Regions from separate parts of the Anoxybacillus sp. ST70 genome, predicted to be linked through region 1. Evidence: riboswitches for the same ligand, from Rfam matches in the RefSeq annotation. Region 1 holds a riboswitch; each other region holds the start of a gene.

What was found. A riboswitch is a leader RNA that binds a small molecule or an ion and turns the genes downstream of it on or off. The one in region 1 is predicted to bind S-adenosylmethionine.
Region 2: linked by a shared signal. The riboswitch ahead of mtnK (S-methyl-5-thioribose kinase) and the one ahead of K1I43_RS02820 (bifunctional homocysteine S-methyltransferase/methylenetetrahydrofolate reductase) in region 1 are both predicted to bind S-adenosylmethionine.
Region 3: linked by a shared signal. The riboswitch ahead of K1I43_RS09105 (methionine ABC transporter ATP-binding protein) and the one ahead of K1I43_RS02820 (bifunctional homocysteine S-methyltransferase/methylenetetrahydrofolate reductase) in region 1 are both predicted to bind S-adenosylmethionine.
Region 4: linked by a shared signal. The riboswitch ahead of metK (methionine adenosyltransferase) and the one ahead of K1I43_RS02820 (bifunctional homocysteine S-methyltransferase/methylenetetrahydrofolate reductase) in region 1 are both predicted to bind S-adenosylmethionine.

Annotation. Positions count from the first base shown of each region.
Region 1 covers NZ_JAHZOF010000001.1:533,670-541,320, reverse strand. The annotation lists gene metH (methionine synthase) at 1-2,333, opposite strand, end outside; gene K1I43_RS02820 (bifunctional homocysteine S-methyltransferase/methylenetetrahydrofolate reductase) at 2,326-4,173, opposite strand; SAM riboswitch class I at 4,243-4,345, opposite strand; gene K1I43_RS02815 (YajQ family cyclic di-GMP-binding protein) at 4,436-4,927, opposite strand; gene K1I43_RS02810 (BMP family lipoprotein) at 5,095-6,060, shown strand; gene K1I43_RS02805 (methyl-accepting chemotaxis protein) at 6,070-7,651, shown strand, end outside.
Region 2 covers NZ_JAHZOF010000001.1:362,527-370,177, reverse strand. The annotation lists gene K1I43_RS01940 (ABC transporter permease) at 1-829, opposite strand, end outside; gene K1I43_RS01935 (sugar ABC transporter ATP-binding protein) at 826-2,319, opposite strand; gene K1I43_RS01930 (sugar ABC transporter substrate-binding protein) at 2,316-3,428, opposite strand; gene mtnA (S-methyl-5-thioribose-1-phosphate isomerase) at 3,425-4,459, opposite strand; gene mtnK (S-methyl-5-thioribose kinase) at 4,470-5,639, opposite strand; SAM riboswitch class I at 5,712-5,811, opposite strand; gene K1I43_RS01915 (carbon-nitrogen family hydrolase) at 5,899-6,693, opposite strand; gene K1I43_RS01910 (pyridoxal phosphate-dependent aminotransferase) at 6,791-7,651, shown strand, end outside.
Region 3 covers NZ_JAHZOF010000005.1:189,102-196,752, reverse strand. The annotation lists gene sufC (Fe-S cluster assembly ATPase SufC) at 1-286, opposite strand, end outside; gene K1I43_RS09120 (carboxymuconolactone decarboxylase family protein) at 465-809, opposite strand; gene K1I43_RS09115 (MetQ/NlpA family ABC transporter substrate-binding protein) at 882-1,706, opposite strand; gene K1I43_RS09110 (methionine ABC transporter permease) at 1,724-2,392, opposite strand; gene K1I43_RS09105 (methionine ABC transporter ATP-binding protein) at 2,382-3,410, opposite strand; SAM riboswitch class I at 3,485-3,590, opposite strand; gene K1I43_RS09100 (hypothetical protein) at 3,881-4,354, opposite strand; partial or broken gene K1I43_RS09095 (transposase family protein) at 4,567-5,233, opposite strand; gene K1I43_RS09090 (hypothetical protein) at 5,371-6,594, opposite strand; gene K1I43_RS09085 (ABC transporter ATP-binding protein) at 6,587-7,192, opposite strand; gene K1I43_RS09080 (hypothetical protein) at 7,210-7,651, opposite strand, start outside.
Region 4 covers NZ_JAHZOF010000002.1:11,016-18,666, forward strand. The annotation lists gene pckA (phosphoenolpyruvate carboxykinase (ATP)) at 1-1,469, opposite strand, end outside; SAM riboswitch class I at 1,644-1,752, shown strand; gene metK (methionine adenosyltransferase) at 1,873-3,078, shown strand; gene K1I43_RS03250 (phosphatase PAP2 family protein) at 3,124-3,642, opposite strand; gene K1I43_RS03255 (gamma carbonic anhydrase) at 3,716-4,246, opposite strand; gene K1I43_RS03260 (alpha/beta hydrolase) at 4,329-5,147, shown strand; gene K1I43_RS03265 (tetraprenyl-beta-curcumene synthase family protein) at 5,122-6,192, shown strand; gene K1I43_RS03270 (Uma2 family endonuclease) at 6,236-6,799, shown strand; gene mnmM (tRNA 5-(aminomethyl)-2-thiouridylate-methyltransferase MnmM) at 6,840-7,412, opposite strand; gene mnmL (tRNA modification radical SAM protein MnmL/YtqA) at 7,409-7,651, opposite strand, start outside.

The DNA of each region.
Region 1 (7,651 bases):
AGCACCATTTGTTGAGCCGATTTTACAAGCAGTCCGGATAAGCCGATCATGTCTGGCTGTTCGTTTCGCACCGCTTCGATGAGCTGCTGCGGCGTGACTTTAATGCCTAAATCGACGACGTGAAACCCGTTGTTGCTTAAAATAATATCGACTAAATTTTTTCCGATGTCGTGCACATCGCCTTTGACTGTTGCTAGCAACACTTTTCCTTTGACGCTCGTTTCGTTTTTTTCCATATACGGCTCTAAAAAGGCGACGGCCGCTTTCATCACTTCTGCGCTTTGCAACACTTCGGCGACGATGAGCTGATTATCGTTAAATAGGCGACCGACTTCGTCCATTCCGTTCATCAGTGGACCGTTAATAATGTCAAGCGGACTGTACGTTTGTAAGGCGAGCGTCAAGTCTTCGATAAGCCCATCTTTCGTTCCTTCAATGACGTATGTGGCAAGCCGCTCTTCTAACGTCATATGGACGTTTGTTTGTTTCGGTTGTTTCGTTTTATCGCGATAAAATTGAATAAATGCGTTTAACGTTTCATCGTTTGTGTGAAATAACAACGCCTCTGCTAAGCGCACTTCTTCTTCAGGAATGGACGCAAAGCGCTCTAATTTTTCCGTATTGACGATCGCGTAATCAAGCCCTGCTTGCGTGCAATGGTATAAAAAGACGGAGTTTAACACTTCGCGTCCGACAGGTGGCAAACCAAATGAGACGTTGCTAATGCCGAGCATCGTTAAACAGTTTGGCAAATGTTGTTTAATGAGGCGAATGCCTTCAATCGTTTCTTTTGCTGCGCCAATATATTGCTCATCTCCTGTACCGATTGGGAAGACGAGCGGATCGAAAATAATGTCGTGCGGTGACACGCCATATTTATTGACAAGTAAATCGTATGAACGAAGGGCGATGTCCAGTTTTCGTTTCGCTTCAATGGCCATTCCTTGTTCGTCAATTGTGCCGACGACGACCGCTGCACCGTATTGATGAAGAAGCGGGACAATTTTTTCAAATCGTTCTTCCCCGTCTTCTAAGTTAATGGAGTTAATAATCGCTTTTCCTTGGGAATACGATAACGCACAGGCGATGACGTCTTCATCGGTCGAGTCGATGACGAGCGGCACTTTCACTTTTTTCACGACTTGTTGAATAAATTGTTCCATATCTTCTTTTTCATCGCGGTCAGGGTCCGCTAAACAAATGTCGATGACGTGCGCTCCATTTTTCACTTGTGCGCGCGCAATTTCTGCCGCTTCTTCATATTTGCCTTCCGCGATGAGCCGTTTAAACTTACGTGAGCCAATGACGTTCGTTCGTTCCCCGACAAAAAGCGGCCGCATCGTTTCATCGTATATCAACGCATCAATGCCGGATACTGCATGCATGGCAAACTGTTTCGGGATGACACGAGGTGGAATGTCGCGCACCGCTTCAGCGATGGCGCGAATATGTTGTGGCGTCGTGCCGCAACAGCCGCCGACAATGTTTAGCCATCCTTTTTCAGCAAATTGGCGAATTTTTTTCGCAAGCATGTCTGGCGTTTCGTGGTAGTGCCCTTCTTCGTCAGGAAGCCCGGCGTTTGGATAACAGCTGACGGCCGTGTTCGCTAATGAAGCGAGCGAGCGCAAATGGTCGGTCATAAATTCCGGACCTGTGGCGCAGTTTAAACCGACGGCAAAAGGTTTCATATGTTGAATGGAAATAAAAAACGATTCGATCGTTTGTCCGGCAAGCGTCGTTCCCATCGGTTCAATCGTTCCAGAAATCATCAGCGGCACCCGTTTTCCGACCGCTTGAAACGCTTCGGTAATGCCGAGAAAGGCGGCTTTGACGTTTAACGTATCTTGGCACGTTTCTAACAACAATAAATCGACGCCGCCAATTAATAGCCCGCGCGCTTGTTCTTCATACGCAGCAACGAGCTCCGTAAACGTCGCTCCGCCTGTGACAGAAAGCGTTTTTGTCGTCGGACCCATCGAGCCTGCAACGAAGCGCGGCCAATCGGTTGTCGTATATTTTTCCGCTGCTCGTCTTGCAAGTTTCGCTGCCTCGATATTTAACTCAAGCGCTAAATGGCCGAGATCATATTCGTCTAGGACGATGCGCGTTGCCCCGAACGTATTCGTTTCGACAATGTCGGCCCCTGCGGCAAAATACGCTTCATGGATGTGAGAAATGACGTGTGGGGCGGTGATCGTTAAATATTCGTTGCATCCTTCATATGCTTCACCGCCAAAATCGTCCGCAGTTAAGTTGGCCGCTTGAATCATCGTTCCCATTGCACCGTCAATAATTAAAATTTTCTTTTCGAGCTGTTCAAATAAACTAGCCATAATAAACCGTCCTTTCTTTTGCGAGCCGCTCTTTTTCATGAATGTAACGAACGAGTTCGACCGTCATATCGTAACGTAAAAATGGGGTAATTAAATAAATGCCTTGGAATAAATCGAACGCGGCATCGATGAGCGCTTTGGCGATCGCTAATCCTTCTTTCGTTGATTGAACACGGTCGTTTGCGCACATGGCCATGCGGTTGCGAATGTCATCAGACAATGTAATGCCCGGCACTTCGTGATGTAAAAAGTCGGCGTTGCGTGCGCTTGTGAGCGGCATAATGCCGATGTAAATCGGCGTCGGTAAATGTTTCGTCGCTTCATACACGTCTTCGATTTGTTTTTCGCTATAAAGCGGCTGTGTTAAAAAGTAGTGCGCCCCGCATTCAATTTTTTTCTCTATCCGCTTTACTGCTTTATCTAAATGGCGCACGTTCGGATTAAAGGCGGCAGCGATCGAAAAGTTCGTCTTTTGTCCGAGCGGTTTGCCTGAGTACGACAGTCCTTCGTTAAATTGGCGAATTAACGAAATGAGGTCAAACGATGATAAATCGTAGACGGACGTCGCGCCTGGAAAGTCGCCTACTTTTGACGGATCGCCTGTTAAAGCGAGCACGTCGGTCATGCCGAGCGTATGAAGCCCCATTAAGTGCGACTGCAAGCCGATTAAGTTTCGATCGCGGCATGTAATATGAATGAGCGGACGCATGCCAAGCTGTTGTTTGACGATCGTGCCGACAGCGACGTTGCTAATGCGCGGTGTCGCAAGCGAGTTGTCGGCAAGCGTTAAGGCATCAATGTTTGCTTCTTTTAACGCTTTTGCGCCTTCTAAAAATGTCGTTAAGCCGAGCTTTTTCGGTGGATCGAGCTCGACGATAATCGAGCGTCGCGTGCGAGCGATGTCGGCAAGAGAAGGGGCTGTCGTTTGTTTTTCTTCTTGGACGACGATCGGATGGCGCTGTTTGACTTCTTTTTTATATACAGGCGTGCGATCGGAAAGGGCGCGAGCAATGGCGGCAATATGTTTTGGCGTCGTACCGCAACAGCCGCCGATGAGCCGAACTCCTTGTTCACGAAAGGCGCGCGCCGTTTCTTCAAAATATTGTTCGCTCGTTTCGTAAATGAAGCGACCGTCGCGATATTGCGGCAAGCTCGCGTTCGGATATACCGATAAAAAAGCGCGTGTAGGAATCGGTACTTCTTCTAGTGAGCGCAACATATGATATGGGCCGAGATGGCAGTTTAAGCCGACGACATCAGCCCCAAGTCGTTCTAATTCGGTCAGCGCTTCAGCAAGCGGCATCCCGTGTTGCAGGACGCCAATATCATGCAACGTGACGTGGGCGATGATCGGCAACGTCGTTTCTTTGCGAGCGATGGAAAGAACGGTTTGCAATTCTTCGAAATCGTAATATGTTTCAAGCAAAAGCCCATCGACACCTTCGTTTAACAACACATACAGCTGTTCACGAAATGTTCGTTTCACTTCTTCAAGCGAAATCGCGCTTTTGTTCGTGCTCCGTAGTCCTCCGATCGTACCGAGCACGTAGGCGCGCCCTTTTGCCGCTCGTTTCGCCAGTCCGACCGCTGCTTCGTTTATTTTTTTTACGTCATCTTGCAGCCCGTAACGTGCTAGTTTTACGTAGTTGGCGCCGTATGTGTTCGTTTGAATGACTTCTGCGCCTGATTCAATATACGCCTCATGAATATGGACAATTTCTTCAGGCTTTGTGACGTTTAATTCTTCAAAACAACGATCGATGCCGTGCGCATATAATAACGTTCCCATCGCTCCATCCGCGATGACGATGCGTTCTTTTAAATCATCTAATAATCCCACGTCCATTCCTCCGTTTCTTTGTTTAAAGTAAAAAAGTCCTCTCCATAAGAAGAAGACTTGACGCGCTCCTTCTTATCTTCCAAGCGAATCGCTTGTCTGGACTTAGCACCTTGACGATCGTCAGGTTGCTGAAGGTTCATCGGGCCAGTCCCTCCCCTTCTCTCGATAAGATGTTGTATGAAGTTACTCATAAATGTAACTGATTTTTTAGAAATATTCAACTATTTTATTTAAGAAAAGAAAAAGAAGGCAAAGTGCCTTCTTAACGGTAGTTGACGAATTGAACGTCAATCGGTAAATCTGCCTCGCGAATGGCGGCGATTACTTTTTGTAAATCGTCTTTACTTTTGCCGCTGACACGAATTTGGTCTTCTTGAATTTGACTTTTTACTTTTAAACCTGTATTTTTAATGATTGTGTTAATTTTTTTCGCATTGTCTTTGTCGATGCCTTGGACGAGTTTCGCACGTTGGCGCACCGTTCCGCCAGATGCAGCCTCTACTTTTCCGTATTGAATGTTTTTTGTCGGCACGCCGCGTTTAATGAGTTTGCCGATAAGCACATCTTTCAGCTGTTCAAGTTTAAACTCATCGTCAGAAATGAGAATGAGCTCATCTTTTTCAAGTGAAATGTCGCTTTTGCTTCCTTTAAAGTCGTAGCGGTTTTGAATTTCTTTTAACGCGATGTTGATGGCGTTCGTCACTTCTGACAAATCGACTTTCGACACAATATCAAACGAACTTTCTTTTGACATATGAATCACCTCGGCATAAATTCGTTGTGCTTCCATTATAGTCGATTGTTGGCATACGAACAACTTTACAAAGTTTTTATATATAAAAAGTAAACAAAATGTCGGAATGTGTCGATATAATAAATGAAGCGGGATTTGATTGAAAAGTAAGGAGATGAGGAAATTTGATGAAAAAAATGATTTCACTCATGATGGCATTCGTTTTATTGCTTGCCGCAGGGTGTTCGCAAACGAGTTCTTTTCAACCGAAAGATCGAATAAAAATAGGCATTATGTTGTCAGACGTCGGACTCGGTGATCAATCGTTTAGCGATTCGGCATTTAAAGGATTAATGAAAGCGCGCGATGAGCTAGGTATCTTTTTTGACTATCGTGAGTTAAAAGAAACCGAGACGTATGAAAAAGGGTTAACAGAGCTCGTTGAAGCAGGGAACGATCTCGTCATCGGATTAGGTTTTATGGTGCAACAAGATTTAGAAAAAGTCGCCAAAAAATATCCGAAACAGCAATTCGTCTTAATTGATGCGGTATCTGATTTACCGAACATTACATCGATTACGTTTAAAGAAGATGAAGGAAGCTTTTTAGCTGGCGTAGTGGCTGGCATGTTGACGAAAACAAACAACGTTGGTTTTGTTGGCGGAGCGGATGTGCCGCTTATTCGCAAATTTGCGAACGGCTTTATTCAAGGGGTAAAAGCGGTTAGACCAGAAGCAAAAGTGCAAGAAGTGTACGCTGGCAATTTCGGTGATGATAAACTTGGGGCACAAATTGCGAAACAAATGATCGCAAACGGGGCCGACGTCTTGTATGCCGCGGCTGGATTTACAGGTGTCGGTGTGCTTCGCGAGGCGGAAATGAATAAAAAATATGCGATCGGTGTCGATAGCGATCAATATTTTTATGCGGAAAAAGCAGTGGTCACATCGATGTTAAAAAATGTTGATGTCGCATTATATACAGTCATTAAACAATACGTTGAAACGAAAGAAGTGCCAAAAGGGACGGTTCAGCTTGGCTTAAAAGAAAACGGTGTTGATTTGGCGCCGATTCGCGTCGTGACATTCACTCCAGAGCAACAAGCAACGCTTGAAAAGTGGAAAGAAAAAGCGACAAACGGCATCGCAAAATAAAGGAGGAATATGATGACGATTAAACAACGGTTATTATTTCACTCATTAGCCACACCCGTCATTGCGGGGGCGATTATCGTGTTTATCATTATAAATATGCTTTCGATTCAATCGTCGAATCAAGATTTTGTTCCGCTCATGATGAAAGCGCAACATTTGCAGGCAGAGCTAAAAGCGACGAAACAAAGTTTAAGCAACTATGCTTACAGTCCGACAGAAGGAAATAAACAAGAAGTGATCGTTCATTTAGCGGAATCGGAAAAGCTGCTTCAAGCATTAAATAAAGGGTTAACTGAGCCGTATTTTCGTTCTGCACTTGAGCAAGCGAATAAAAAGTTTGCTGAGCTTGCGAAACAATCGAACGAAGCGCTTGATGCAAACCATGTAGCGGAAGTGCGCCGCCAGTCGATGCGCGCGGAAGGGGTATTAAACGATGTGTACGTCGTCAACACGTATGTGAGCGAATATTATACGTACATGCAAAAAACGTTACAAAAGCAAATTGATCGCGTCATTACGATTTCACTTGTGGCGATTGCTGTCGTATTATTGTTTGCGGGATTTAGCGGCGTCCGTTTAACGCAAAAAATGTCGACGCCGTTGCGAAAAATCGCAGAAAACGCAAAACAAATCGCCAACGGCAATTTGCGTATTGAGCCTGTAAAGTATAACGGAAAAGACGAATTGGCCGATTTAAATGCGGCGTTTACGACGATGGCCGATCAATTGAATGCATTGCTTCAATCAGTCGATACTGTCAGTAAGCAAGTCGAAGCGTTTGCGAAAGAAATTGATGAAGAAACAAAAGTGTTAACAGAAATTAACAACCAAGTCGCTGTGTCAACAAACGAATTATCCGCAGGGGCGCAAAGCATTTCCGAAGATTTGCAAAGTGCGGTACAGCTCATTGAGCGAATGGAAGGAACTGTACAGGAGAACGTCGGTCGGACGGAGCAAACAGCCCGTTATAGCGATGAAGCGGTTGTAGCGATTACAAATGGACAAGCCGCGTTAGCAGAACAAAAAGGATTTATTGATGAAAATACGAAAGCGACTGCTTCGATTGAACAATCGACTAAACAATTTGCGACGTATGCAAGCAAAATTGAAGATATGGCCAAAGCGGTCGCTGATATTGCGACGCAGACGAACTTGCTTGCGTTAAATGCGGCCATTGAAGCGGCGCGAGCAGGGGAAGCGGGCAAAGGATTTGCCGTCGTTGCTGAAGAAGTGCGCAAGCTTGCGGAAGAATCGTCGAAAGCGACAAGCCAAATTTTTGAGATGGTACAGCTCATTCAATCAGGGTTGACGAATGTGACCGAAGCGGTTCGTCGCGGGGTGGACATCGCGGAAGCGCAAGCGAAAGCGATTGAAACGACAACCGATGCGTTTGCACAAATTGAAAATAAAGTGCATCATATTACGACAGATATTCAAGCGCTTGTCGTCGGCATGAACGAATCAAAAGAGCTCGGCAAAAACGTTTTACAAAACGTTGAAAGCATTAGTGCGGTTGTCGAACAGTCAGCAGCAGGAAGCGAACAAATTGCCGCTTCCATGGTGGAACAGCTAGAAGCGTTCAAAAAAATGA
Region 2 (7,651 bases), 170 kb from region 1:
GCAGCGTGCCGATGACGTTCGGTTTGCCTGCGCCAAAGACGGAAAAGCCGATAAAGGCGGCAGCGACGCCGTCCATTAATAAGGAAGCTCCTGCCGATACTTGTCCGGTGCCGATGCGCGAAGCAAGAACAATGCCGCCTAAAGCAGCGAACAGGCCGCTAATGATATACGCAGCCGTGCGGTAACGATCGACGGGAATGCCGGTGAGCCTTGCTGCTTCGCGATTTTCGCCCGTCATGTAAAACAAGCGTCCGAATGTTGTATACGTTAAAAAAAGATGAGCACAAACGACGACAAAAAGCATAAGCAACACAGAAAATGGGATGCCAAACAGCTCTCCTTGTCCGATAAATAAAAACGATGGAATAAATTTTCCCGGCGCCGTTCCGCCTTCTGGAAGCGGCATGTCGTTGTAAATCGAAAATCCTTTCGTATACGTCAATTGCACGCCGTTAATGATATACATGACGGCTAACGTCGCCAATAAATCAGGCAGGCGAAGGCGAATGATGAGAAAGGCGTTAAGCAATCCAACGAGTGCGCCGAGAAGAAGCGGAATGATGAGTGCAACGAAAAGCTCTTGACGATGTAAAACGAGCGCGGAGGCGCTTGCAATGGTCGCTAAACTGACGGTTGAACCGACCGATAAATCAAAACCGTCGACAATTAATGAAAACGTAATGCCGATCGCCACGAGCGTAACAATGGAAATCGAACGTAAAATGTCGCTAAAGTTTGCATACGTAAAAAACGAATCGAGCGTGATGCTGAAAAAACTAATGACGACAACAATCGCGATCATCGTTCCGTATTTGTATAAAAATTTCATCTCATTTCACCTCCCGTTGTATCATGGACGAGCTGTTCATATGTCGCTTCTTGGGCGTCTATTTTTTTTATGAAACGACCGTCGACCATCACATAAATCGTATGTGCGATATTTAGCAGCTCTTGAAACTCGCTCGTGAAATAAATGATCGCTTTTCCTTCCTCAGCAAGCGAGCGAATGATCGAAAATACTTCCTCTTTGGCATGCACATCAATGCCTTTTGTCGGCTCGTCAAAAAGAAATACGTCGCTATTCGTTTGTAGCCATTTGCCGATGACGACTTTTTGTTGATTGCCGCCGCTTAAGTTTTTCGCCAGTGCGGTCGGCGAGGATGGACGAATATGTAACGATGAAATGAGCGATGTGGCGATCGTGCGCTCGCGGCGTTTGTTTATCCATTTCCATTTCGAAATGTTTGACAATAGACGAGCCGTTAAATTTTTTTCTACCGTCTCGTTCATAAATAGCCCTTGTTTGCGGCGCTCTTCTGGGATAAGACAAACGCCTGCTTCAATCGCATCTTTTGGCGATGTCCACGTCTGTTTTTTCCCGCGCACGATGCGTTCCCCTGTCGTGTTCACATGAGCGATGATGCTTTCTGCTAATTCTGTTTTTCCCGCGCCGACGATGCCGGCAATGCCGACAATTTCCCCGCGCTGTACACGTAAATCAACCGTCGTTTTCGTTTTCGGAATGTATAGTTGTTTCACTTCAAAAATCGTTTCGCCACTTTTTTCCCGCGCAAAAGTGTTGCGCGTTTTTGGTTGCCGTCCGACCATATGGCGCACGATTTGTTCCGTCGGTAGCGACACATCACCTTCATACACGACATGGCCGTCGCGCAAAATCGTCATCCGGTCGCAAATGCGTTTGACTTCGTGCAATTTATGCGAAATATAAATAAACGACACACCTTGTGCTTTTAATTGTTCGATCATCGAAAATAGTCGTTCCGTTTCTTGTTCGCTTAACGAAGCGGTTGGCTCGTCTAAAATAATATAGCGAGCGGAAGAAGAAAGGACGCGGGCGAGTAAAATGAGCTGTTTTTCATGGAGCGTGCACGTTTGAACGAGCGCATCAGGCGATACATGCGCTAAACCGACGTGCTCAAGCAGCTGGAAAACAAATGCCCGCTTTTTCGTTTTTGAAAACAACTTGTTCGATTGTTCAGCAATTTGTTCAGCGAGCACGTTTTCATACACGGACAAGGCAGGAAATAACGCCGCGTCCACTTCTTGTACGACATGTCCGATGCCAGCCCGCTTCGCCTCTCTTGGGGAAGAAAACGTATACGACCGTCCGTCGATGTCAATCGTTCCTTCGGTCGGTTGAAGATGGCCGGCTAAAATGTTCATTAACGTGCTTTTTCCCGCGCCGTTCATACCTAAAAGGGCGTGAACTTCGCCCTGTTGGACATGGAAGTTCACGCCGTTTAATACGGTGACATCGCCAAACGAATGGACGATTTGTTTCATGGAAAGCCCGCTCATTGCTTTTTCACCTGTTGTTCGAGCGTTTTCATCCATGGAGAGACAGCGACGTTTGATTGTCCCCAGCTCGAAATGTAGTTGTGCAGTTCGCCCATCGACACTTGTTGATCTGGTAAGTCGGAACGTTTGACTAAATGCGGTTCAAGTGAATAAATGTTTGGCGTTTTTTCGCCTGCAATTTTTTGATACGCAAAGCGCACTTGCACGCGCCCGACTTCCGCTGGGTCAGTTGCTGTTGTTGCGACCCATGGGCTATTTGGTTGTTGAATCATTTGTAAATCTTCATCGCTTAAGTCGATGCCGTACACTTTAATTTCTGTTCGACCTGCTTGTTGAATGGCGCGCGTTGCTCCTTTGGCAAACTCATCCCATGTCGCAAATACCGCATCAATATCGCCTTTGTTCGGATATTTTTTCAAAATCGCTTCCATTTGCGTTTGTGTATCTAAAGCGGTATTTGCGCTCGCTGTGCCGAATTTGGCGACTTCTTTTATGTTCGGATATCGTTTTTGAAACGCTTCGTAAATGACGTGACGACGTTCCATCGGCGTAAAGCCGCCGACCCAAATCGTGACGATTTCGCCTTCACCGTTTAAATCTTCCGCTAACGTTTTTAACGTTTTCCATGCTAAGCTGTAATCGTCTTGGTCAATGACAGTGACACCCGGAATGTTTAAATCATTATCAAACGCGACGACGTGAATGCCTTTGGCGAGCGCTTTTTCCACAGGGGCTTTCAGCGCATCCGCGCGCCCATGATCTAATAAAATCGCATCGACGTTTTGGTTAATCGCCGTTTCGACGTACGATGCCATTTTTGTTAAATCGTTATCCGCGTTATAAATTTGCACCTCGCCGCCAAATTTGGCGACTTGTTCTTTCACACCTGCGATATATTGCGATGAAAAGGTGCCGATCGACATTTGCATAATGGCGGCAATTTTAATCGGTTTGTTTAGCGCGGCTGGAATGTCCGCTCCTGTTGTTTCATTCGTTTGTTTCGTTTCTTCTTTCGGCTGTTGCGCCGGTTTAGAAACGGCATCTTGTTCGTTCGTGCATCCGGCTAATAGCGCAAAAATGAGCACGAAGGCAAGCCATATGTTTCTCATGCGAAAACCCCCTCAAATAATGTTGGTAGTTTTGTTGCGTAATCGCCAAAAATGATCCCTTTTTCGGTAATAATGCCCGTAATGAGTTCATGCGGTGTGACGTCAAATGCAGGGTTGTAGACGTTCACGTCCGGTGCGATGCGCACGCCGCCGATATGCGTCACTTCTTCTTTTGCGCGTTCTTCAATCGGAATGTCATCGCCTGTTTTCGTCTGTAAGTCGATCGTTGAGAGCGGAGCGGCGACGTAAAACGGAATGCGAAACGCTTTAGCTAAAATGGCTAGACCGAACGTCCCGATTTTGTTGGCGGTGTCGCCGTTTGCGGCGATGCGATCTGCGCCGACGATGACAGCGGAAATGTGTTTTGCTTTCATCGTTTGCGCGGCCATATTGTCGGTAATGAGCGTGACATCGACACCGGCTTGTGAAAGCTCCCAAGCGGTGAGCCTTGCTCCTTGCAGCACAGGCCGCGTTTCACAAGCGTACGCATGAAGCGTCATTCCTTTTTCTTTCGCTAAATGAAACGGAGCAAGTGCCGTTCCGTAGCGCGCCGTCGCAATCGCTCCTGCATTGCAAATCGTCATGATGCGATCGCCGTCTTGAAAAAGGGAAAGGGCATGTTCGCCGATGCGGCGGCATACGTCTTCATCTTCTACTTGAATGCAAATCGCTTCATGAATGAGCGTCGTTTTCGCTTCGTTGACGGATTTTGCTTGCGCGACGCTTTTCATGAGCCGATCAAGCGCCCAAAATAAGTTGACAGCGGTCGGACGCGAGCTAGCTAAATAGTCGCGGTCTCGTTTTAACTCGGCATGAAATTGCGCTAAGTCGTTCGTTTCATACGATTTTGCCGCAAGCGCTAAGCCGTAGGCGGCGGTCATGCCGATGGCTGGCGCCCCGCGCACTTTTAACGTCACGATCGCATCCCATACGTCTTTGATATGTTTTAATTCTAAATATTCAGTCTTATGAGGCAATGCTTGTTGATTTAAAATCGTAATATGTGTATCGTGCCATTGTACAGATTTCATTGTCTTCCTCCTAGCTGTTCACATGTACCGTTTGTTGCACAAGTTGTTTGATCGCATGAATCGGCAATTGTTCACGCTGTACGATCAGCTCGCGTCCGAGGCGAAGCGCGTGACGTTTCACATCAAGTCGGCGCTCAAGCGACAATTCGTCAACGTCTGCGACATGCGCTAAACCGATTGTTCGGCGAATGACTTCACAGCCAGCAAATCCAATCGCTTCTGTGAGGGCATCGCGAAGCACGTCATGAAGCACGCCAGAAACGGTCGCGTACGGTTCATTGCTTTCACGCCAAAGTTCAGAAAATGTGCGAACAAACACGTCCCACGTTTTTTCGATATGATGAAAGAGCGGTTTGCGGTCACGTTCATCGCGAGCGAGGGCGTTTAACAGCAAATTAGCGAAAAATTGCCCGAGATCAAAGCCGATTGGACCGTAAAATGCAAATTCTGGGTCGATCACTTTCGTTTCATCGTCACTTGCGAAAATGCTTCCTGTATGTAAATCGCCATGAAGCAAGACGTCCGCTTTCGTTAAAAAGCGCCGTTTCAATTTTGCGGTTTCGCGTTTTAATGCGTCATCTTGCCAAAGCTGCTCGACATCTGCGCGAAGTTCGGCTTCAAAGTTGTTTGTGTCATGGTCAAAAAACGGGTCGGTCAATACGAGATCTTCTGTAATTTTACAAAGTTCAGGATTTGTAAATTGCTGTGCGAGCTTCTTTTTTTGTTGTTGGTTCATGCCGAAATCGGACGTGTAAAACGCTGTTTTCGCGATAAATTCGCCGATATGTTCAGAAATGTTCGGAAATGTTTTTCCTTCGATGAACCCACGACGAGCAATTTGTAAATGCGATAAATCTTCCATCACTGTAATCGCTAAAGACTCATCAGAATAGTATACTTTCGGAACGTATTGAGGGACGTAGCTTGCGAAAGTGCGCAACGCTTGGCTTTCAATCGTCGCCCGTTTTAACGTGAGCGGCCAGCTTTCGCCGACGACTTTCGCATACGGTAACGCTTGTTTGATGATGATGCTGTCGTTTGTGCGCTCGTTGACGATACGAAACACGAGATTTAAGTTGCCATCGCCAATTTCTTTGCATGAAAGAAGAGCATCTTTTCCAAAAAGCCCTAACCGAACAGCAAGGGCGATCGCTTTTTGTTCTGTTAACGGTTCGTACATACAAATTCCTCCCTTGACATAAATAAAAAACCTCTTTCGCTGAATGAAAGAGGTTTGAAGTTTGCTTCGCACCTCTTATCTCTCAGCCTACTGCTGCAAGAATTAGCACCGTGCGTCATCGCCGGTTGCCGGGCTTCATCGGGCTCGTCCCTCCACCTGCTCTTGATAAGAGTGTTTATCGTTATTTGAATGTTTTTAACAGTGAAAAAGTTTCGTGAATTCGCTTGATTCGAATCATACATCGGTTCATGCTCGTTTGTCAATCCTTTTTTTCAAAAATTTTATACACGTCTGGGCGACGATCAGCAAAAATCGGGATGCGTCCGCGCACATGTTGCACTTCGTTTATGTCAATATTCGCCGCAATGACCGTTTCTTGTTCGTCCCCTTCAGCGAGCACGTTTCCCCACGGATCGATGATCATCGAATGACCAGCAAATGTGTTGTTCGGGTCTTTTCCAGCGCGGTTGCAGGCGACGACGTAACATTGGTTTTCAATCGCTCTCGCCATTAATAACGTACGCCAATGATGAAGGCGAGCAAGCGGCCACTCCGCGACGACAAATAGCACTTCGGCTCCGTGAAGCGCATGGGTGTGAATCCATTCTGGAAAACGAATGTCATAACAAATGACGCCTGCGCACGTCGTGTGAGCGAGTTGAAAAACGTGTAACGTCTCCCCAGCGTGTAAATACATATGTTCATCCATCAATTTGAACAAATGAAGTTTACTATATTCGCTAACGACATGACCGTTTCGGTCGACGACATACATCGTATTCGTCATTTGTTTGTCTGTTTTTTTCGCTACCGATCCGCCGACAATATGCACATCGTACGTGCGCGCAAGCGAGGAAAGAAACGTTTTTGTATCTTCGCCGTTTTCGTCGGCGATGTCTGTTAATCTCGTTAAATCGTATCCTGTCGTCCATAGTTCTGGCAATACGACGACGTCGACGTCACGCGCCATTTGTTCCATGTAGCGCACGATCGTTTGTTTATTTTTTTTAGGCGCTCCAAACGCAATGTCCATTTGTATACAAGCGATATTCATTTCATTCACCTCGAAAAATTTTCTTTACATTTTGATTTTTACGATATATGATACATGACTAGAATTTCAACCTTTTTGTGAAGTAGGTGTGCGAAAAATGAAAACATTTCCGCAATCGAACTTGTTACAGCAACTACCGAAGCAATTTTTTGCTTCGCTCGTTCAAAAAGTCAATGCGGTCATTGCTGAAGGGCATGACGTCATTAATCTTGGGCAAGGAAATCCGGATCAGCCGACCCCTGCTCATATTGTAAACGCAATGCAACAGGCGGTCGCAAAGCCAGCGTACCATAAATATTCCCCGTTTCGCGGGTATTCGTTTTTGAAAGAAGCGGTAGCGACGTTTTACAAACGGGAGTATGGGGTAACCATTGATCCAGAAAAAGAAGTCGCCATTTTATTTGGCGGCAAAGCTGGGCTCGTTGAAATGCCGCTTTGTTTATTAAACCCCGGCGATGTCGTGCTCGTTCCCGATCCCGGTTATCCGGACTATTGGTCGGGCGTTGTGCTTGCGCGGGCGCGCATGGAAATGATGCCGCTGCGGGCGGAAAACGACTTTTTGCCCGATTATGAGGAGTTAAACAAAGACGTCGTTCGTCAAGCGAAATTGATGTTTTTAAACTATCCGAACAACCCGACAGGTGCGACAGCAACGGAATCGTTTTTTAAAGAAACCGTTTCGTTTGCTGAAACATACGGCATTGCTGTCGTGCATGATTTTGCGTATGGGGCGATCGGGTTTGACGGGAAAAAGCCGGTCAGCTTTTTACAAGTCGAAGGGGCGAAAGACGTTGGCATTGAAATTTATACGTTTTCAAAAACGTACAATATGGCAGGATGGCGCATCGGCTTTGCGGTCGGCAACGAAAGCATGATCGAAGCGATTAACGTTTTGCAAGATCATTTGTATGTGAGCATGTTCGGCGCCATTCAAGAAGCGGCAGCGGTCGCGCTTTTA
Region 3 (7,651 bases), on a different contig from region 1:
TCACACCGCTAATTTCGCTCGGATATTGCATCGCTAAAAAAAGACCTGCGCGAGCACGTTCGTCTACTTCCATTTCTAATACGTCTTGCCCATCTAATGTAATGCTTCCTTTTGTCACTTCATATTTTGGATGGCCCATGATTGCCGCAGATAATGTTGATTTTCCCGTTCCGTTCGGTCCCATAATCGCATGGAACTCGCCACCTTTAATTTCAAGGTTGACCCCTTTTAAAATTTCTTTCCCATCAATTGCAACGTGAAGATCTTTAATCGTTAATGTTGCCATAAAAAAATACCTCCAGTTTCGCTTATGTTCATAAAAACGTAATTCTCACTTTATTCTCATTACAATTTTATAACAGATGAAAAGTATTAGCAACCTTATTGCAAGCATTTTGATACTTTTTTGTTTCTAAAGTGCATTTTATCACATATGTAAAAAAAGGATAGGGAGCCCTATCCTTTTAATGCGTGCGAGTAAATTCATCAATACATTGTCGAACGAGCGTGACTGCTTGGCTCATTGTCGCCCCGCCGGCTAACGCAGCGGCAACCGCACACGCTTCAAATATTTGTTCTTCTGTCGCTCCTTCATCGATACACCCTTTCGTATGATAAATCGTACAATATTCATCTTGTTTCGCGACACTAATCCCTAAGGCAATCAGTTGCTTTTCTTTTTTCGACAACGTCCCTTCCTCAAAACACGCCTCTGTAAACGCCTGAAACGTTTGCCCGACTTTCGTCATTTGTTGTGTAAACGTTCCTAATCCTTTTTTATATTCGTGTAAAAATTGTTCCATCGACATACACACTCCTCCTTCCTTTTTAGCATGTGTCGTTTCCGGAAAAATATAAAAAGGATGCCCGAATGGACATCCTTATTTTGTCGCTGGAATGACAGCACCGTTATACTTTTCTAAAATGAAGTCTTGAATTTCTTTTGATTGCAACACTTCAACGAGCGTTTGAATTTCTTTACGTGTTTCGTCACCTTTACGAACTGCAATAATGTTAACATATGGGTTGTTTTCTGGCGACTCTACCGCAATTGGATCTTTCGCTGGATCTAAGCCAGCATCTAACGCATAGTTGGCATTAATTAATACCGCGTCTCCTTCATTGTTTTTATAAACCTGTGGAAGTAAACCTGCTTCGACATCTGCTTCAAACACTAAGTTTTTCGGATTTTCAACGATATCATCAACTGTTGCTTTCGTTTTATCAACACCATCTTTTAATTTAATTAAACCTTTTTCTTCAAGCATCGATAAAATGCGACCGTGGTCTGCAACAGAGTTGCTCATAATAATTTTTGCCCCGTTTGGTAGTTCTTCAAGGCTTTTATATTTTTTAGAGTATACGCCAATTGGTTCAATATGAATACCGCCAGCATTCACAAAATCATAACCATGTTCTTTCATTTGTGCTTCTAAGTAAGGAATGTGTTGGAAATAGTTTGCATCTAACTCTTTATCAGCTAACGCTTTATTTGGTAACACGTAGTCTTGGAACGTCACGATTTCCAATTCAATCCCTTTTTCTTTTAAAATCGGTTTTGCTTGCTCTAAAATTTCCGCATGTGGCACATTTGATGCACCAACGACAAGCTTATTTGTTTTTTCTTCCGCACTTTCGCTTTTTCCGCAAGCAGCAAGCGCTAAAATAACAACTGCAGCAACAAGTAAAGAGATCCATTTTTTCATTTGTTTCTTCCTCCTTTTTATCGTTTATCTATTTTAGAAGTGACAAAGTCACCAATAAACTGAATAATAAAGACAATGACTAAAATGAGCACAGTTGCAACAAATGTCACATCGTTATTGTTGCGTTGGAATCCTTCTAAATACGCTAAATTTCCAAGCCCTCCAGCACCAACAACTCCTGCCATCGCTGTATATCCAACGAGCGCAATCGCTGTGACTGTAATTCCAGATACAAGTGCAGGAAGCGCTTCTGGGAGGAGCACTTTCCAAATAATTGTCGATGTCGTCGCCCCCATCGCTTTTGCTGCTTCAATGACACCTTTATCAATTTCACGAAGCGCAATTTCTACCATGCGCGCATAAAACGGTGCGGCACCGATGATGAGAGCTGGTAACGCAGCGTTTGCTCCAAGAATTGTACCAACAACAAGTTTGGTAAACGGAATAAGCAAAATAATTAAAATAATAAACGGAATCGAGCGGAAAATGTTGACGAACGACGCAATGGCACCGTTAACGAGACGATTTTCCCATATGTTTCCCTTAGACGTTAAAAACAGCAATAAACCAAGTAAAATGCCAAGCACAAACGTTGCTATAACAGAGATAGCTGTCATATACAATGTTTCCATCGTCGCCGCCCATATTTTATCCCAAACGACGTTCGGAAATAGTTCATTCCACATTCGCCAACACCTCCACTTCAACTTCTTGCTGGCGAATAAAAGCGAGTGCTCGCTCAATTTCTTCATTCGCACCGTCTAAATGAATGAATAACACCCCATATGAACCGTGATGCGTTTGCGAAATTTTCCCTTGCAAAATATTCACATTTAGATCAAATTGACGAATAAGCTGTGTAATGAGCGGTTGCTCAGCCGCTTCGCCGACGAATGTAAGCTGAACAACTTGGCCGTTCGGATATCGTTCGAGAAGATGCAACATGGCTTCTTTCGTTTCCTCCGGCTCCGTCACTTGTTGGACGAATCGTTTCGTAATCGGTTGCTCTGGCTTACGGAATACATGAAGCACTTCGCCCATTTCAACAATTTTTCCGTTTTCCATGACCGCTACGCGATCGCAAATTTTACGAATAACATGCATTTCGTGTGTAATTAACACGATCGTTAAACCGAGACGTTTATTAATATCGACGAGCAAATCTAAAATGGAGTCCGTCGTTTGTGGGTCAAGCGCTGATGTCGCTTCATCACATAACAACACTTTCGGGTTGTTCGCTAACGCACGCGCAATGCCGACGCGCTGTTTTTGCCCTCCGCTCAATTGCGACGGGTATGCATTTTCTCTTCCTTGCAAGCCGACGAGTTGAATAAGCTCATCGACGCGCTTCATCCGTTCCTCTTTCGGAACACCGGAAATTTCTAACGGGAAAGCAATATTTTCACGTACAGTCCGCGACCAAAGTAAGTTAAAATGTTGGAAAATCATCCCGATTTGCTGACGCGCTTGTCGTAATTGTTTCCCACTAATTTTCCCCATATCTTTTCCATCAACAATCACTTCACCGCTTGTCGGCTTTTCTAGCCCATTTAACAATCGGATGAGCGAACTTTTCCCCGCTCCGCTATAACCGATGATGCCGAAAATTTCTCCTTCTGCAATATGCAAGTTTACATGATCGACCGCAGTCACATTTCCGCTTGCCGCTCTGTATACTTTCGTTACGTTTGATAAAGTAATCACGTCGCTGTCACCTTCCTTCCATGAAAAAAGCCTTTCTGCTCAAGAGAACAGAAAGGCGTTATCATCCATTCTGTCTCTTATCTCTCAAAGCAAACGCTTTGTGTGAATTGGCACCATTTCAGCAGCGCTGACGGTTGCCGGGTTTCATCGGGCACATCCCTCCACCTCTCTTGATAAGAGCGCTTTTAAACGCTTTATTCAGTTAACGTTTTAATGTATTCAAGAATGATGCTGAACTACGAATGTGAGTATATCATCGAAAGAAGGACGATGTCAATAAAAAATTTTTTGACTTCAATATAAGGAATCATTATGTTGCTAATGTCGGGCGACCGAGCAACAACCGCTTACGCGAAAGCGTAAAGGGCTGATCCAAAACACTAATACGTTTTCGATCAGCCCCTTCAGTCCAAAAAAATGAGGGTAAACTTTTCGATTGTATCTATATAGCTACAGGCTGAGTGAATACATTAATCACATTCTTCTTTTGTAATTCTAATCGTTACATAAACTTTATGAAATGAGTCATAGTAGTCGGCTTGTGCAACACTGGGAGTATACCATTTATCAAGTAATTTCAAGTAAGAGTCGGTGTTTTCTAAAGAATAAATCCCCGTAATCGTAGAAGTCTTAGTTGTTCGATTTCGATCATAAGTAACTGTCATTGTGACCGTACCATACATACTCTGAACTGTTTTCGTCTTTTTATTTCCTCGAACGATAGTATCAAGTGGGGTAATTTTTGACTTTGAATTGCTTAAATCGGCTATTGAACTCCCTACTGTAGGAGTAACTGTAATTGTTACATTCCCCTCTTTATATACTTGCTTCTGGAGAGTACTAGCTTCAGTTGTAATTAACGATCCAAAAAACCCCTCTAATGACAAGGTAAAAGCAAATGCTAGGGTAGTAGCTAAAACCAAATTTTTAAATTTAATTTTCATTACTTTTTCTCCTCACATCGTATATTTACTCATAATGCTAGTTGAACATCAGTACCGTGGATTTTAGAGATCTTAATTCTTATTTAATTGATTACTCATCCGAGATATGCTATGTTAGCCTGTTTTAGATAAAAATCGGAAGTTCTTTATTTTAACTTATACATTGCTTATGCTCCTCCTAACTTCAAAAAATTCTTGATGCAGCGATGTTTCACGCGAGTGAGCAGACGAGACGAGGCCAGTGGACGAGCTCGACGGATGGCGGTGGTTAAAAACGAAGACAGGTTGTCTTGCACATGTTGTTTTCTTGGACGCAGCTCAGCATGAACGATATAGCCTTCCTTCCCTGCATACGCAAACAACGGCGTAAAACCATCAAATCCTTCATCCGTTCGACTCACTCCTTCTTTTTTCGTCGGAGTTGTCAAATGGAGAGCTATCTACATCAAGTTGGAGCCATGTCGTCCTCCCTTTGATCCAACAAGGGGACGAGGCGGCATGTCGTTGAATCAGCAGACACATGAACTCCTCCAAAGGAATTGTTTCGGTCATTGAAAGACAAGCGAGCTGATCGAGGTGCTATCTTAACGTTTGGGAAGAAGGCACGTGCTGAATACCCAGCGATGTCGAAAACATATCGTCCTGACGATACGCTTCGATATGATCAACATCCGTTTTTCCTGTGGCAGGCAAGCCGATCATCGAGCGAATGACATCGCTATGTGAAATGTGCACATCTCGACGAACGGTTGGGAGCCGAAGCGGGTTTACTCGTTTATCCAGTTTTCTTTAATGTAGTAAGTAGCCAACAAGAGCAAGCACCGCACTTGGAGTCACCGCCTCATCTGTCCATACAAATCGAATCTGGAAATCTTTCATCGCATTCACCTACTTGATGAAGAATCATCAACGTCGTTTTCCCTTATCGTATCAACGGTTTGCATCCATTGTAAAGATGGGTTGTCACGGATTTAGGTACTCAACTACAGTTACAACAAGAAAGCTTAACTGACCGTTTACTCAAACTCCTTACTTAGCTTTAATAAGTCGATAATATTTTTAAAACAATATGACTGCAAAATATTTTTCACAATGATGCGATAAACTACCAATATAATGATTAATAAAATGACCAATACATATGCAACATATAGAAAGTGGTAAACAGGAATAAGCCATATGCTGATAAAAATAGAGTATATAAATATAAAAATAGTTACTTTTTTAAAAACAGTTGAAATATTATATGAATATATTGAGTGAACTTCCTCTGAACTATATCCATATTGTTTTAGTATCCCCATATCTTTTTGTTGTATTTGCAAATAAGCCCGAAAAGAAAAAATAAGGTATAAGGCTGCAACAAGAACGATCGCTCCCGATAGTAAAGAAGCAATAACAGCTGTATTTCGCATTGACAATGTAAAATCATCGAACGCTTTAAATACATAGCGAACGTGATATCCGTACTGTCCAAGGTTTTCGGCGATGCGGTCAATATCCGATATTTTATCTACATAAACGTACATACTTTTTAAAGCTTGGACACCAAAAGGATTATTGTTATCATATTCTCTTTTAAACTCGATCCAATTTGTACGGAAGGACGTTTCGATTATTTTTTGAAATGTTTGATTCCCAACATATAATGCACTACTACTTAACATATTTTGATCTTCACTATATAAAACGAAAGGATTTTTTTCGATAATCCCCTGTTTATTCTTTATAAGGAAATTAGAGATATAGCGACTACTCAGTCCCCCCTCCTCCATCTGAACAATAGGAATTTTTAGATTGATTTCTGACTCCTTTGATTTTGAACAAGCATACCCAATATTTAAGGGGCAATCCCCTAAAAAACGGGCAGCTTCTTCATCTAATGCATAAATAAAATACGTGTTTCCTCTTTCATCTTGGACACCGAAGTTCAATTGATACATTTTATATATATGTATGCCTTTATATTCAGAAAGAACTGATCTAATTTCATTTTCGTCATTAAACTTTAGTAAACGTGCGTGATCATTCTCTTCAGTTTTTCCTGTAATTTCGATCATCCGCACATTTTCATTGCTTATAAAATCTTCATCTACTTGTATATATTGTTTGAATAGAAAAAGAAACGATGTCGAAACTAGAAAAAGAGATAGCAGAAACATCACGATAGATATCTTTAAATATGAATTTGATTTTTTTAATATAAGTTCCGCTACTTGCTTTTTTATTTTTTTATCCATTACGTAATTTTCCTCCTGCCATTGCTAGTCGAATAGCATTTGAAAAAAGTTCTACACACTCATGGGTCACGATAATACATAATTTATTTGTAAAAATAGTTGAAATCATCTCTGCAATAAGGTATTGATTTTGTTGATCTAACCTTGATAAAGGTTCGTCAAACAAAACGACATCTGGGTCATTCATAAATAAAAGGGCTAATTGTACACGACGCCTTTCACCACCAGATAACACAGCGATTTTCCGATCAATCAAATTCTCAATACGGAATAGCGCTAGGGCTTCTACTGATTTTTGTTCAAAATATCGATTATGTTTATAAACAGCAACATATTTTATATACATGTGCTCTTTTACAGTTAATTTAGAAAATAACATGTCATCTTGAAAAAGATATTCAATTTTTATACTTTCTTTTTTTTCTACTTTTCCTTCATCCACATTTATATATCCTGCAAGAATATTCAACAACGTTGTTTTCCCACAACCACTTTGTCCACTAATTACATATGTTCGTCCATTTTCAAACCGAAATGTTACATTATCAAGCACTTTCTTTTCATAAAAACGTTTCGTTACATGTTTTAACGTAATCATTTTTATATCACCTTTTTCTATCGGACAATAATCTCTTTCCTTCCTTCTTGACTGTAAACAACGACTTTCCCACGCTCTGTAGAAAAATCAATAACATCCTTTACAGAAACAATTTTTTTATTTGTTTCAACTTGTATAATATCTAGCAACAAATCTCCATCACTATTCGGATACATTTGTATAAGCAATCGATTTTCTTTATCAATATAATTTATTAATTTCTTTTTAAAGGTTCTACCATTATCCGCATATATTTTTTCCTCATCCGAACGATATAACACCCCATCAATTACATAAAGCTCCCCTGCTTTTAAGCCATTTTCAACTAACCGTGGTCGGTTATTTTCATTAGACAAATCTAAAACATACATTGTGTAGTAGTCCTTGTAAGGTTCGTAAACCGTGTAATAAAGTTTCCCATGCATAATCACGCCGTAAGACACAAGCCCTTTTACATGC
Region 4 (7,651 bases), on a different contig from region 1:
GCCCATGTGCTTTTTGGCAGTAATACTTCGTCCGGTACACCTGGGACGTGAAGCGGAATATGCAGACCGAAAATCGGGTCTTGAACGGTTTCTACGTTGTTTAATTCGCCTTCTAACGCCGCTTTCACCATCGCACGCGTATAAGATAGCTTCATTCGTTCACCAACACCGTATCCGCCTCCCGTCCAACCGGTATTGACTAAAAATACTTGAACGCCGTGAGCGTCAATTTTTTGCCCGAGCATATCTGCATAGCGTGTTGCAGGAAGCGGTAAAAACGGTGATCCAAAGCATGTCGAAAACGTTGCTTCAGGTGCGGTAATTCCGCGTTCTGTTCCCGCTAACTTGCTTGTATAGCCGCTTAAGAAATGATACATCGCTTGTTCTTTCGTTAATTTGCTAATTGGAGGCAATACACCAAACGCATCAGCTGTTAAAAAGACAATCGTATGCGGATGACCTGCAATGCTCGGTTGAACGATATTATCCATTGCTTCAAGCGGATATGCTGCGCGCGTATTTTCCGTCAACGTTGCATCGTCATAGTTTGGTATGCGTGTGTCTGGATCAATCATGACGTTTTCTAATACGGAACCGAAGCGAATCGCATCGAAAATTTGTGGTTCTTTTTCGCGTGATAAGTTAATGCATTTCGCATAACATCCGCCTTCAATGTTGAACACGCCGTTATTTGACCAACCGTGCTCGTCATCGCCAATTAGGCGACGGTTTGGATCGGCAGAAAGCGTTGTTTTCCCTGTACCTGATAAACCGAAAAAGAGCGCGACATCTCCTTCTTGACCTACGTTTGCTGAGCAGTGCATTGGAAAAATTCCTTGTTCTGGCAACAAAAAGTTCATCACAGAGAAAATCGATTTTTTCATTTCCCCTGCATATTCTGTTCCACCAATCAGCACGGTACGACGTTCAAATGAGATGATAATAAACGTTTCTGAACGTGTGCCGTCAACAGCTGGATCTGCTTTAAATGTCGGTGCAGAAATGACCGTAAATTGTGGTTCATGCGTTTGTAATTCTTCTGTTGTTGGACGAATGAACAATTGATGGGCAAATAAGTTATGCCAAGCAAATTCATTGACAACTTGAATTGGCAAGCGATAAGCTGGATCCGCTCCAGCAAAGCCGTTGAATACAAATATTTCTTCTTTCGTCATTAAATAATCGATCACTTTGTTGTACAGTTTATCAAATACTTCTTCAGAAATTGGTTGATTGACAGTTCCCCAATCAATTTTATGTTTCACAGATGGTTCTTCCACAATATATTTATCTTTTGGAGAACGACCTGTATATTTTCCAGTTGTTGCACAAACTGCACCTGACGAAGTGAGGACGCCTTCTTTGCGAGTTAATACTTTTTCTACTAATCGCGGTACAGATAAGTTATGAAAAACCCCATCCCTTTGTAAGAGTGTTGATAATTTGTTTGTCAGTTCAATGGAATTCATTGGACAAAACCTACCTTTGTTTGATTTATCTTTATGTAAAAAGTATAACACATTTTAATAAATAGTCCATACTAATTCGTGTATTTTTCTTGAATTTATTTTCGAGACTATGACAGGAGAAAAAACGTTGACTTGCTCTGTACCGATGTGATATGATGCTGAAATGAACGGATACTCTTATCCCGAGTTGGTGGAGGGAGACAGGCCCGATGAAACCCAGCAACCGTCACATACGTGAAAAGGTGCTAACCTGTGGCAAGGGAACGCCCTTGAACGATAAGAGTGAAAGGCGCAGACAAATGCAAAAACCTTTCCTCTGAGGGAAAGGTTTTTTTCACGATAGACCATAATAAGAGGGATGAGTACCGTATCATTTGTCACTATACTGAGGAGGAATGTTTGAATGCCTAAACGTCGTCTGTTTACATCTGAATCTGTAACGGAAGGGCATCCGGATAAAATTTGTGACCAAATTTCCGATGCGATTTTAGATGCGATTTTAGCGAATGATCCGAATGCGCGTGTGGCGTGCGAAACGAGTGTAACAACAGGACTTGTGTTAGTGAGTGGAGAAATTACAACATCTACATATGTAGATATTCCGAAAATTGTTCGTGAAACAATTCGTGAAATTGGCTATACGCGCGCAAAATATGGCTTTGATGCAGATACGTGCGCAGTATTGACGTCAATTGATGAACAGTCGCCAGATATCGCGATGGGTGTTGACAAAGCGTTAGAAGCTCGCGAAGGACAAATGACAGATGAAGAAATCGAAGCGATCGGTGCAGGTGACCAAGGATTAATGTTTGGCTTCGCGTGCAACGAAACGAAAGAACTTATGCCGCTACCAATTTCTCTTGCACATAAGCTTGCACGCCGTTTAGCAGAAGTGCGTAAAGAAGACATTTTACCGTACTTACGTCCAGACGGAAAAACGCAAGTGACTGTGGAGTACGATGAAAACGGCAAACCTGTACGTATCGATACGATCGTTGTTTCTACACAACATCATCCAGAAATTACACGAGATCAAATTGTGCGCAACATTAAAGAACATGTCATTAAACCTGTCGTTCCGGCAGAATTGATCGATGAAAACACAAAATATTTTATCAACCCAACAGGACGTTTCGTCATCGGTGGTCCACAAGGTGACGCAGGGTTGACAGGACGTAAAATTATCGTTGACACATACGGTGGTTATGCACGTCACGGCGGCGGGGCATTCTCAGGAAAAGATCCAACGAAAGTAGACCGCTCAGCAGCGTATGCGGCACGTTACGTAGCGAAAAACATTGTTGCAGCGGGTCTTGCCGATAAATGCGAAGTGCAGTTAGCGTATGCGATCGGTGTTGCAAAACCTGTATCGATTTCAATTGATACGTTCGGCACAGGCAAAGTATCTGAAGATGTATTAATTGAAGTGGTGCGCAACAACTTTGATCTTCGCCCAGCGGGCATTATTAAAATGCTTGATCTTCGTCGCCCGATTTACAAACAGACAGCTGCTTACGGTCACTTTGGCCGCACAGATATTGATCTTCCTTGGGAACGTACAGATAAAGCAGAAGTGTTAAAACAACAAGCGTTACAGTTGGCGAAGTAAGGAAAAAAGGGAGAGTTACAAGATGTAGCTCTCCTTTCTTGTTTTTTAAGTAAGAACAGAAAATGAAGCGATGCCAACTAATGTACCGAGCATACAGCCAGCAAGCACATCAGATGGATAATGAAGTCCTAAATAAATGCGCGAAATCGCGACGCTACACGCGATGGGCAAGAGCCAAATCGTTAATGCCGGAGCGTATAGTAAAAATGGAATGATGACAGAAAATATTGCGGTTGTATGTCCGGATGGAAATGAATGATCAGTTAACGGATTTTTTGTTACTTTTGTGTCATGAAGTGAAATATACGGTCGTTTGCGTGGGTACATTTTTTTCATCATTGCGACAGGAATATGACTAAGTGCCAATGCGACCGCGCTCGCGATAGCAGCATCCTGCCATTCGTCACGTAGCAACCAAATGGCTAGCAATACGGTTGTAATCGAGCATGTCGCTCCTCCAATGTGCGTAATCGAGCGAAAATACGCGTTAAGCCACTTCCGATCAAAATAACGATTAATGCTGTAAAACAACTTGCACTCCCAATCGTACCATTTTCGCAACATAAGCAAATCCCCCTGAATTTATGATAAAATATATATGTTAAGTCAATAATAAAACAATGTAAAAATACCACGCTTATTTATTGCGTGGTTTGTTTAATTGAAGCGACTTATAATATTGTCCTTTTTCGACATATTCGCGGCGAATTCGTGCCATTTCACGCTCATCTTCTTCGGTTAATTCTCGAATTACTTTTGCGGGGCGTCCGAACGCAAGTGTGCGAGGAGGGATTTTCTTTCCTTGAGGCACAAGACTGCCGGCACCGATAAAAGCCCCTTCACCAATTTCAGCACCGTCTAAAACGATAGAACCCATACCGACGAGAGCCTCTTTTCTTACGATCGCACTATGTAAAATAACTTGATGGCCGACGGTCACATCATCTTCAATGATCAGTGGATTGTTTGGGCTTTGGTGAAGGACACAATTGTCTTGAATGTTTACACGGTTGCCGATGATCGTTGGTGCGACATCTCCGCGAATGACGGTGTTAAACCAAATGCTCGTTTCCTCTCCAATCGTTACATCACCTGTAATGGTGACGTAATCGGCGATGAAAGCGGAAGACGCAATGTTTGGTGTATGTTCTTTATATGGATAAATCATTTGGCTCGTCCCTTTCGTTTCATTTTGTTATATTTAGTGTACAAATTTTTCGTCTATTCGTAAATATAAAGGAGGGATGTTTATGTGGAAATGGGAAGGAGAAAACGCAAAAGGCACAATTGTCATCGTTCACGGTGCTGCCGAACATCACGGTCGGTATAAATGGCTCATTGAAATGTTTCGTATGCACGGTTTTCATGTCGTTGCAGGGGATTTACCAGGACAAGGAACGACATCGCGTAGCCGACGAGGGCATATTGATTCATTTGACGAATATATAGAAGCGGTCGCGAGTTGGGTGCATGAAGCAAGCGTGTATGAACAGCCTATTTTTTTACTCGGTCATAGCATGGGAGGACTTGTCGTCATTCGCACATTGCAAGAAAAGCGACTGCCTGTTCGCGGTGTCATTTTATCGTCCCCGTGTTTAGGGCTCGTTCATTATCCGTCGAAAGCACTTGAGGTCGCTTCACGCATTTTAAATGTCATTCATCCGAAAAAGCGATTTCCATCAGGATTAACGGTAGAGATGGCGACCCGAAATGAAGAAGTGCGAGAGATGGACAAAAACGATTCATTATATGTGACGAAAGTATCTGTTCGTTGGTATCGCGAGTTAGTCAAAGCCATTCGCATCGCTCATGAAAAAATTGAACACTTACCAGATGTTCCGATGCTCGTTATGCAGGCGGGGGATGACAAAATTGTTGATAAAAGTGCAGTGAAATCATGGTTTGATCAGTTGATGGTTAGTGAAAAAGTGTATAAAGAGTGGCCAAAACTATATCATGAAATTTTTAACGAACTTGAGCGAGAACAAGTATTTTTATATGCCCATACGTTTTTAACGTTGCAATTGCAAAGAGGTGAGCTTATTGAGCGTTCCAACAAATCCTTTTAGTTTAATGCGGGCTGTATATCGTCGCGTTTTTCCGATCGTTCATCGCGAATTAGATATTTGGAAAAAAAGAGCGGAGGCGATTCCGAACGAGGAATTGCGCAAACAAGCGTTAGCAAGCATCGCAACAAAAACGTTTCATTGTGAAGGAGGAGCGATTTTGTCGTTGCTTGCTGGAAAAGAGATGGAGCGATGCATTCGTTTTATCGTTGCTTATCAAACGATTAGCGATTACTTAGATAATTTATGCGATCGAAGCACGTCACTTGATCCGACCGATTTTCGTGCGCTGCACGAGTCAATGATGCATGCGTTAACGGTCGGGGCAAAAAAAGAGGCATATTACCGCTATCGTACGGAACAAGATGATGGTGGTTATTTGCATGCCCTTGTCGACACGTGTCAAGAGACATTAGCAGAAGTTCGGCATTATCATATCATTGCCCCGTTTTTACATGAACTTGCATCATATTATTGCGACTTACAAGTACATAAACATGTGAAGAAGGAAGAACGGATTCCGCGTCTGAAGCAATGGTTCTCCCAACATGAAGCGTCGTTGCCGAAAATGGAATGGTATGAATTTTCCGCTTGTTCTGGATCAACGCTCGGTATTTTTTGTTTAGTCGCTTACGCTTGTACCGATTCTTTTGATCAACGTCTTGCTGAACGGGTACGAAACAGCTATTTCCCATACGTGCAAGGGCTGCACATTTTACTTGATTATTTGATTGATCAAGAAGAAGATCGACAAGGTGGAGATTTAAATTTTTGTTTTTATTATCCAAATGAAGAAACGCTATTCGCTCGTTTATGTCATTTCGTTGAAGAAGCAGATCGGCATATCGCGCAGTTGCCGCATCGCGAATTTCATCGCTTTATTCATCGGGGGTTGCTTGGGCTATATTTATCGGATGAAAAGGTGCACGAGCAAAACGCCATTCGTAAGTTGGCGAAACAATTGTTGCGCTCAGGTGGTATAACATCTCATTTCTTTTATTGGAACGGACGAATGTATCGAAAATGGAAAAAATGGATGTATGCGTGAGGAAAACGGGTGTATAATGGAAGAAAAGAAGAGAGGGATGAATATGTCGTTACCTCGCTTTTCACACGTCACGTATGAACAATATTTAATTATGCGTCAACATAGTGATGAAAGATTAGAATATATTGATGGCGTCGTTTATATGACACCTTCACCTAGCATCCAGCATCAACTCGTATCAAGCAATCTTCATACAATATTCGGGAGTTATTTGAAAGGAAAGACATGTAAAGTATTTGCCGCTCCCACAGACATTGAGCTAGTGAGTGAAACATGTTCTGAAAGAAAGCTCGTCATTCCTGATTTAAGCATTATTTGTGATCAAACCGGATTTACAGACACAAAATATGTCGGTGTTCCGACGTTAATTGTTGAAATACTCAGTCCTTCGAATCAAGCGCACGATTTAGTGACGAAGTTTAATTTATATATGGAATATGGTGTAAAAGAATATTGGATTGTTAATCCGATGAAACAAGCCGTGACCGTTTATGTATTAAATGAAGATAGGCTATACGAGCAGGCGGATATTAAAGTAAGTGTTGGAACTGTTCAGTCTGCTTGCTTTCCAGGTTTGTTTGTTCATTTAGAAGACATATTTCACTAACAAAGCAAAAGTAGCGATAGGGAAGACCGATCGCTACTTTTTATCTTTTCTCGATGGCAACGATAAACGGCGGATGATTGATTTGATTCATAAATTCGTATCGAATGACGTGTGCGCGTTGTTGGTCGATCGTTGAAACGTATTGTAAAAGGGCATCGCGCTCAATCGCTCCTTCAGGATGACCGTGGTAAATAACGAGGACAATGATCCCTTCAGGAGCCATGATTTCAAGCAATTGCTCAATGGCGGCAATTGTTGAGTTTGGTTTTGTTACAATTTGTTTATCCCCTCCAGGCAAATAACCGAGGTTAAACATCGCGCCAGTTATGCGTCCTTTGTATTGTGGAGGGATGTGAACGAGCAGCTCTGCGTGGCTTGCTTGCACGAGCGTGACCCGTTCTTCCATATGGTGTTCACGCAATCGTTTTGTTGTATTTTCGATGGCTTGTGCTTGAATGTCGAAACCGAACACATGTCCAGTCTCTCCGACACGTTCAGCCAAATAAAGCGTATCATGGCCGTTGCCAACCGTTGCATCGACGACGACATCTCCTTTTTTCACAGCGGAGTCGATGAGCGAACGAGCAAACGGCAAAATGCGCATCAGCTTCATCGCCTGTCTTCCTTTCGCACATATTTTTTTCCTTGATAACTATTGCGGCGCTCTAATTCGGCATCAATCGCGTTTAACACTTCCCATTTATTGACGCTCCACATTGGACCGATCATTAAATCGATTGGACCGTCTCCTGTAATGCGATGAACGATCATTTCTGGCGGCAATACTTCTAATTGATCACAAACGAGTTGAACATATTCATCGAACGTTAAAAATTGAAGCATTCCTTTTTC